2 regions of the Gudongella sp. QWL-04 genome follow, and region 1 is predicted to be linked to the other one. Evidence: a T-box and tRNA genes for the amino acid it is inferred to sense, from the RefSeq annotation. Region 1 holds a T-box; the other holds one or more tRNA genes.
The links. The T-box of region 1 lies ahead of leuS (leucine--tRNA ligase). A T-box ahead of a tRNA ligase gene usually reads a tRNA of that ligase, here a tRNA-Leu.
Positions count from the first base shown of each region.

Region 2: it has a tRNA-Leu gene. The T-box ahead of leuS (leucine--tRNA ligase) is inferred to sense a tRNA for this amino acid. The anticodon was not compared.

Region 1 covers NZ_CM178754.1:757,141-761,565, reverse strand. Annotated here, with positions in the region: gene leuS (leucine--tRNA ligase) at 1-1,873, opposite strand, end outside; T-box leader at 1,918-2,114, opposite strand; gene asnS (asparagine--tRNA ligase) at 2,179-3,567, opposite strand; gene AC4PHB_RS03815 (replication-associated recombination protein A) at 3,682-4,425, opposite strand, start outside.
Region 2 covers NZ_CM178754.1:1,571,921-1,576,345, reverse strand. Annotated here, with positions in the region: gene AC4PHB_RS07975 (metallophosphoesterase family protein) at 1-465, shown strand, start outside; gene rdgB (RdgB/HAM1 family non-canonical purine NTP pyrophosphatase) at 1-8, shown strand, start outside; gene AC4PHB_RS07970 (DNA polymerase IV) at 508-1,539, shown strand; tRNA gene AC4PHB_RS07965 (tRNA-Gly) at 1,658-1,731, shown strand; tRNA gene AC4PHB_RS07960 (tRNA-His) at 1,742-1,818, shown strand; tRNA gene AC4PHB_RS07955 (tRNA-Lys) at 1,826-1,901, shown strand; tRNA gene AC4PHB_RS07950 (tRNA-Lys) at 1,911-1,986, shown strand; tRNA gene AC4PHB_RS07945 (tRNA-Leu) at 1,990-2,073, shown strand; gene AC4PHB_RS07940 (metallophosphoesterase) at 2,339-3,136, shown strand; gene AC4PHB_RS07935 (hypothetical protein) at 3,166-4,425, opposite strand, start outside.

The sequences.
Region 1 (4,425 bases):
CACCGTTATCAGACCATGGAACGGCTTTTTCAAAATCACCGATGAACATCTCATAGGTTCTGAGCGTATCTGCCCCGTAATCTTTTACTATATCATCAGGGTTGACTACGTTGCCTCTTGATTTTGACATCTTTTCGTTATTGTCTCCCAGGATCATCCCGTGAGAGGTCCTCTTAGCATATGGCTCTGACATTGGAACTACGCCGATGTCATAGAGGAACTTGTGCCAGAATCTTGAGTACAAAAGGTGAAGAGTAGTATGCTCCATTCCACCGTTGTACCAGTCTATAGGTGACCAGTACTCAAGTGCTTCCTTGGAAGCCAGCTGGTCGTGATTGTCGGGATCCATGTATCTAAGGAAGTACCAGGATGACCCCGCCCATTGAGGCATTGTGTCAGTCTCTCTGTGAGCTGGTCCACCGCACTTTGGACAGGTGGTGTGTACCCAGTCATGGATCGCTGCAAGAGGTGATTCACCAGTATCAGTTGGCTCGTAGTTTTCTACCTCAGGAAGTCTAAGTGGAAGCTCAGACTCAGGGATCGGCACCCATCCGCATTCATCACATTGTACCAATGGAATCGGCTCACCCCAGTATCTTTGTCGTGAGAATACCCAGTCTCTCAGCTTGTAGTTTACCTTTCTCTCTCCAAGACCTTCCTTCTCGACCCAATCAAGCATCGTGCTTATTGCGTCCTTTACCTCCATGTCATTAATGAAGCCTGAGTTCACAAGGATTCCTGAGTTGGTATCCGTATAGGCCTCCTTTGTGATGTCACCGCCTTTTATAACCTCGATTATTGGAAGGTTGAACTTTGTTGCGAACTCCCAGTCTCTCTGGTCGTGGCCTGGAACTGCCATTATTGCTCCAGTTCCGTAGGTCATAAGAACGTAGTCTGATACCCACAGAGGTATCTCCTTACCGGTTGCTGGATTAATTGCAGACAAGCCCTTAAGCTCGACGCCGGTCTTTTCCTTTACAAGCTCTGTTCTTTCGAAGTCAGATTTCTTGGAAACATCTTCCCTGTAGGCTTCAACCTGGTCGATATTTTCTATTCTTTCTCTGTATTTTTCGATAAGTGGATGTTCAGGAGCTATTACCATATAGGTTGCGCCGTAAAGAGTGTCAGGTCTGGTTGTAAAAACTCTTAATACGTCATCTCCTCCGGAGATCCTGAAGTCCAGCTCAGCTCCCTCTGATCTACCTATCCAGTTTATTTGCTGGATCTTGACTCTCTCGATATAATCGACGGTGTCAAGGTCATTGATCAGTCTCTCGGCATACTCGGTTATCTTAAGCATCCACTGGTTTTTGACACGTCTGATGACTTCACTTCCACAACGCTCACATACTCCGCCTACTACCTCTTCGTTTGCAAGACCGACCTTACAAGAGGTGCAGAAATTTATTGGCATCTCCTGCTTATATGCAAGTCCTTTTTCAAATAGCTTAAGGAATATCCACTGGGTCCATTTGTAGTAATTTGGATCTGTCGTATTTACCTCTCTGGACCAGTCGAAGGAAAAGCCTATGGATTTAAGCTGTCCCTTGAATCTGGCTATATTTTGCTCTGTCACGATCCTGGGATGGATCTTGTTCTTAATTGCAAAGTTCTCGGTTGGAAGTCCGAAGGCGTCCCATCCCATTGGGAAAAGTACGTTATAACCCTGGTACCTTCTCTTTCTTGATACGATATCAAGTGCGGTGTATGGTCTTGGATGTCCAACGTGGAGTCCATTAGATGATGGATATGGAAACTCAACAAGGGCATAGAACTTTGGCTTTTCACTGTTGTTCTCAGCCTTGTAGCATTGGTGTTCATCCCAGATATCCTGCCATTTTTTTTCAATGGACTTTGGGGTGTAGTCTTTCATTTACATTACCTCCTCAATTTACAAAAAATAAAACCTCTCGCTCTGTTAGAGACGAAAGGTTAATTCCGCGGTACCACTCTTTTTGATAATCCCACTCAAAGCCTTTAACGAAGGCGATCCGTCCCCAGCTTTCACAGGGGATACTCCCGGACGAGTTCAGCAATTCTCTCTGCAGCCTTGCACCAGCCGGCTGCTCTCTAAAAGAGGCTCCTTGCCTAATATTTCCGCTCATCGATGTTGTAATTTAGGTAAAATTATAGCAAATGCCAGGCTTTTAAGCAAGACATATTTAACCTATTGATATCCTAGAACTCCGCAGAGTTGACCGTTCTTGGGAATGGGATCACGTCTCTTATATTTGACATCCCTGTGATGTACATTATTGCTCTCTCAAATCCAAGACCATAGCCTGCATGCTTTGTTCCGCCGTATTTTCTAAGCTCCAGATACCACCAGTAGTCCTCGGGATCCATTCCATGGTCGATGATTTTTTGCGTGAGGACATCTAATCTTTCCTCTCTTTGGCTTCCGCCTATGATCTCTCCGACTCCAGGTACCAGAAGGTCCATGGCAGCTACGGTCTTGTTATCGTCGTTTACCCTCATATAAAATGCTTTGATCTCCTTGGGATAGTTGATAACGAATACAGGCTTCTGGAATATTTTTTCGGTGATATATCTCTCATGTTCTGTCTGAAGGTCGATTCCCCACTCTACAGGGTATTGGAATTCTTCGCCTGATTTCTTAAGAAGCTCGACTGCTTCAGTATAGGTTACAACGCCAAATTCAGAGTTTACAATAGATTTCAGTCTTTCTATTATTCCCTTGCTGACGAAGCTGTCAAAAAACTCCATTTCCTCAGGAGCATTTTCAAGTACGTAGTTCACAATGTATTTGAACATATCCTCAGCTAGCTTCATGTTGTCTGTAAGGTCAGCAAAAGCTATCTCAGGCTCGATCATCCAGAACTCAGCAGCGTGTCTTGCTGTGTTTGAGTTTTCAGCACGGAAGGTGGGTCCAAAGGTATAGGTATTTTTGAAGGCAAGAGCAAACACCTCCGCTTCAAGCTGGCCGCTTACTGTAAGGTTGGTCTCCTTGCTGAAGAAATCCTTTGAAAAGTCTATCTTCCCTTCCTCAGTCTTTGGAGGGTTCAGCATATCAAGGGTGCTTACCCTGAACATCTCGCCAGCGCCTTCTGCATCTGAGGCGGTAATTATTGGAGTGTGGGCATATACGAAGCCTCTCTCCTGGAAGAATTTGTGGATTGCAAAGGCAAGAATCGATCGAACTCTGAAAACTGCGCTGTAGGTATTAGTCCTTGGCCTTAGGTGTGCTATGGTTCTTAGGTATTCAAGGGTATGTCGCTTCTTTTGTATGGGATACTCGCTGTCGCTCATCCCCTCAAGCTCTATTACAGATGCCTTGACCTCGAAGGGCTGCTTAGCCTCCGGAGTTTCCACAAGAGTCCCCACTATCCTGATAGCGGAGTATATGGGAAGCTTCTCAATATCCTTGAAATTTGTTAAGCTTTCGTCATAAACAATCTGCAGGTTCTTAAAAAATGTTCCATCGTTCAATTCTATGAAGCCAAAAGCCTTTGAAGACCTGGATGTCCTGATCCATCCCTCCAGAACGATCTCCTTGTCAAGGTAGTCCTTATAGCCTCTGTAAATGTCTTTTATGGATAAACTCATTGTACCCCTCCTAAGTAATTTGTGATAAGCCATTGGGGACGGTCCTTTTTGGCAGGAAATGTTTGTATATTTGAACAATTCCAGCCATTAGGGACCGTCCCCAATGGCTTTTGTTTATTCTTTTTCTAAGCCCTGACCTGAGGGCTTGTAGTATATTTTATCCTCGAAGCCTTCGGGCAGATAGGTCTGCTCCACGTAATGGCCAGGATAGTCATGGGGGTAAAGGTATCCCTTTCCATGTCCCAGCTTCTCAGCACCTCCGTAGTGCGCATCCCTAAGGTGTCCTGGCACTCTGCCGATCTCAAGGTTTCTTACATCATCCATTGCCTTGTCTATGGCTATGATCGCACTGTTGCTCTTTGGAGCATTGGCCACGTATATTGCAGCCTGCGAAAGGATTATCCTCCCCTCCGGCATCCCTATGGCGTGGACTGCCTGAAGAGCTGCTACCGCTACCTGGAGAGCCATGGGATCGGCATTCCCCACATCCTCTGATGCCGCTATCACGATCCTCCTTGCGATAAATATTGGGTCCTCACCTGCATTTATCATCTTGGCCAGGTAGTAGGATACAGCTTGAGGATCAGAGCCTCTCATGCTCTTAATAAACGCAGAGATAGTATCGTAGTGTTCGTCTCCGCCCTTGTCATATCTTGCGGATTTCACCTGGATAGAGTCCCGTATCCCTTCAATATCTATTACCCTAAGACCGTTTATGTCAGGCTCTGTGGACAGCACTCCGATTTCCAGTGAATTAAGAACGATTCTACCATCACCCTGGGCTATGGTCAATAGATAATCTTGCGCTTCATCCTCAAGATGGACCTTATAATCTCCAAGCCCTCTTTCCTTATCCTT
Region 2 (4,425 bases), 810 kb from region 1:
GTCGTTAGCGATACACACAGCCATATTCAGGGGATACTTAAAAAAATTAAAGAGGAAAAAGAGTTCGACATGTTGGTATTCCTTGGAGACTTTGCATCTGATGGTGAGAGGATCAAGGAGGCTCTTAAGATACCTTCGCACATTATAGCCGGAAACGGAGACTGGCAGACCAACTACCCCAGAGAGCAGCATATAACTGTGGAGGGAAAGAAAATCCTCCTTACCCACGGACATAAGTATAATGTGAAAAATGACCTAAACAGACTCTATTATCACGCTCTTGAATCAGGAGCAAACGTCGTTCTTTTTGGACACACTCATATTCCTATGAGAAGGATCGACGAGAATCTAATAATGATGAATCCAGGAAGCCCTTCACTCCCCAGAGGAGGACTTACCACAGGCAGCTATGGGATTCTGGAGATCGGGACGAAGATCGACGCAAAGATTTGCTACATGAGGTAGGGATAATAAATGGAAGCACCACTTAATTTTCTACACCTTGATATGGATGCTTTTTTTGCTTCTGTCGAGGAGGCAGACGACCCTTCGCTAGGAGGCAAGCCTGTTATCGTTGGAGGCAGAAGCCAGAGGGGGATCGTGACCACCTGTAATTACGAGGCGAGGAAATATGGCATCCACTCAGCAATGCCGATTTTTATGGCCAGAGAAAGATGCCCCCATGGGATTTACCTACCTGGAAGGATGAGTAGATATCAGGAGGTCTCCAGGAAGGTATTCTCGATACTTAGAGAGATTACACTGCGGATAGAGCCCTTATCCATCGATGAAGCATATATGGATATCTCCGACATCGACATGAAGCCGGAAGAGCTGGCAGCTATGATAAAGGAGAGGGTACTGGAGGAAACCGGACTGACCTTATCAGTAGGGGTATCCTATAATAAGTTCCTTGCTAAGCTAGCCTCGGACTGGAACAAGCCCAATGGCTTTATGAAGATAACCCAGGACATGATGCCTCAGATACTATTTCCACTGTCTGTGGGCAAGGTCTATGGTATAGGTGCAAAATCAAGAAAGAAGCTTGAAGATATAGGGATCTATACAATAGAGGATCTATACGGGCTCAGCGAGGAGTTCCTGATCGACTTCTTTGGCAAATGGGGCAAGGAGATCTATGACAGGATAAGAGGGATAGATCCAAGAGATATCGAGACAACAAGAGAGCGTAAGTCCATAGGCGTTGAGAGGACCTTCAGGCCAACAAGGGATAAAAAGCTTCTCGATAAGTTTCTGATGGATTATGCAGAGGAGCTCGAGGGTGATCTTATGAAGAGAAATCTCCATGGACGCACGCTTACAGTAAAGATAAAGGACGAAGACTTCGAAAGCCATACAAAATCCAGGACCTACCATAGATACATCAGCGAAAAGGATGAGCTTTACAAGCTTTCCAAGTCACTCTTCGATGAAATGGAATGGGACAAGAGCCTGAGACTTTTGGGGATATCTCTCAGCAATCTGATGGATAAAAACCTCCATCAGCTGTCATTTCTTGAGGATGAAAATTTCCAATGAACCATAAAGGTTATATTGACATCACAAATCAACCCTGCTATAATCATATAAGTCAGCACAAAAAGTGCTGGGAGTGCGGCAGTAAATTGGGATCGGCAGCAAAGATTTTTTCATTGTTGCGGGTGTAGCTCAGTGGTAGAGCACTGGCTTCCCAAGCCAAGTGCGAGGGTTCGATTCCCTTCACCCGCTCCATAATTATATGGTGGATATGGCCTAGCTGGTTAGGGCGCCAGATTGTGGCTCTGGAGGTCGTGGGTTCGAGTCCCATTATCCACCCCATTTACCAGATCCATTAGCTCAGTCGGTAGAGCACCTGACTTTTAATCAGGGTGTCCCGCGTTCGAGTCGCGGATGGATCACCATTTTTTTACGGTTCATTAGCTCAGTTGGTAGAGCACCTGACTCTTAATCAGGGTGTCCAGGGTTCGAGTCCCTGATGAACCACCACCTGCGGGAATGGCGGAATTGGCAGACGCGCTAGACTTAGGATCTAGTGTCAACGACGTGGGGGTTCAAGTCCTCTTTCCCGCACCAAAATCAAGATGCTCCGAAGGCTTCAAAGAAGGCCATCGGAGCATTTTTTTGCTTATATTAAAAAGAGTAAGGAAAGATTTTTTATTGTGGAGATTTCGCTAGATTGGACAGTACAAAACTGACATCAAATAATTACGAGACGGTCACAATGTTCAATAAGTTCGAATTACAAAATATCCCCTAATTGATTTGTCTAGCTTAATTATCTTAGTTTTTTGTGATATAATCACACAGTAGATCAAGAATTGCGATAGCAGGTGATAAGATGAAAAGGTTAAAGGTATTGATATTGCTCTTGGCAATGATTTTATTGTCATTTTTATATATAGATGATCAGATTTCTAATTTTAAGATAAACAAAGTAGAGCTCCAGACTGAAAAGCTGGAAGATGAGATAAGAATAACCCAGATAACTGACTTTCACTCAAATAGTAAAGTAGACTTGAGTGAAATAGTAGAAAGCGTAAAACTCTTTGACCCTAATTTCATTGTACTGACAGGAGATATCATAGATTTTAAGACGGTTGATTTTTCGCTTTCCTTTGAGCTTGTTGAAAGACTTGTAGAAATTGGGAAGCCTGTTTATTTTGTCTATGGAAACCACGAGCATGGCAATCAAAACTTCAGAGAATTCATTCATGGAGTTGAAGATAGGGGAGTAGAGTTACTGGATGAAATGTCAGCTGAGCTTCCACTGGGGAACAACAGTATAATGATCTACGGCTCAGACTTCTATACGACAAGTGATGATTATGCAAAGCTATTTTCTGGTGTTGATGCCAAATATTATAATATTCTTCTTGCTCATTCACCTAACAGACCAATACCATACCTGCATGAAGACATCGATCTACAGCTATCAGGCCATACCCATGGCGGGCAGGTAAGACTACCTATTGTTGGCGGGGTAATTTCGCCAGGAGAGGGATTCTTCCCAGATTATGATAAAGGTTTGATGAATGTTGGGGATACAATACTATATATTGACAGCGGTCTTGGAAACAGCGTATTGCCGATCAGGATTTTCAATCCAGTGCAAATTTCAGAGATAACAATAAAATAAAGGGAAGGTCTACAAATCAGACCTTTCCTTTATTTTTTCCTGTATCCGGTTATACCATTATTATCCATCCAAAGCTTTTTACTTTGTATCAAAAGATCCAGGTCTGGATCTCTTTGACCTTTTAACCTGAGCAGATCATCCTGGACGTTTAATAGATCATTGTATGTCAAGTAATCGTAGTCCTTAAAACCCATTTCACCATTTTGTAAATATGCATACTCAAGATTACCATCCTGTTTTACCCACATTGAGGTGGTATTTTTTATACCTTGAAGCATCTTATCCGCAAATTCGAGGAATCTTTCATCCTTTTCATCCTCATATAGCATATAAAAGGCATGTATGGCTTGAAGTTGATGGTTTAAGGATATATGCGTAGGCTCTCCATCTAAACCATAGTAATCCTCGACCAACCAGCCCTCATTTTCAAATTCGTCATAGTTAACAAGCTTTCTTGTCGTCCCATGCATTAAATAGTACTCAGCGAGCTTAAGGCTTGAATCTCTAAATACTGGGTCACCAAACTTCCTATGGGCAACTATATTCGTCTCAAGTGTGTCCGCATTGAACCTTGTGTCGAAAAATCCACTATCGATACCATAGTCATTATACAGCCAAAGACTTCTAGGAAGGGTTGGAAGGTAGCCATCATCGTTGATATTAGAATGTGCTGATCTTAACAAAGCATTACCAAGGATATCAGATGCTAAGCTGCCTCCAGTTTTAATCAATGAATTAGTTAAATAATCGCTTGGGATCCTCCAAAAAGATCCTGGAGAGTAGGGGAAATATGAAGGGGGGCTCTCATAATGATAGCCATCGTAAAGAAGTCTGGCAGCCTCGTCCAGGTCGTAATTTGACCAGGTGTTATGATGTCCATTTTTATCAAAATCAACCAAAGTACTAGTTGAACCAACTCCCCACATTATCCCAAAGCCACCAGGAAGAAGATTAAATCTCTGCGTTACGAGCCATTTCCCATCTCTCTTTGATACAGAGATCGTATTAGCACCGAGGCTTTGAACAGTACCAGATCCTAGGTCTTTGTACGAGTAGGGCTGACCAAGGATATAATTGTACCTTTCTGTGGATATAAAAAGCAAGCTCCCGCCTGGTAACACTCCATCCGTAAGGTCGCTTTCTATCAAGTTCTTGCTTGAATCGAAATATCTAAGAATCCCATTGTCCCCAGGGATTTCAAAGCTTGTAAAATAGATACCATCAGCAGAACTATCTATTTTTCTTATAAAAAACCAGCCTTTGTCATCCAGCCTGAATTCCTTCTGAGA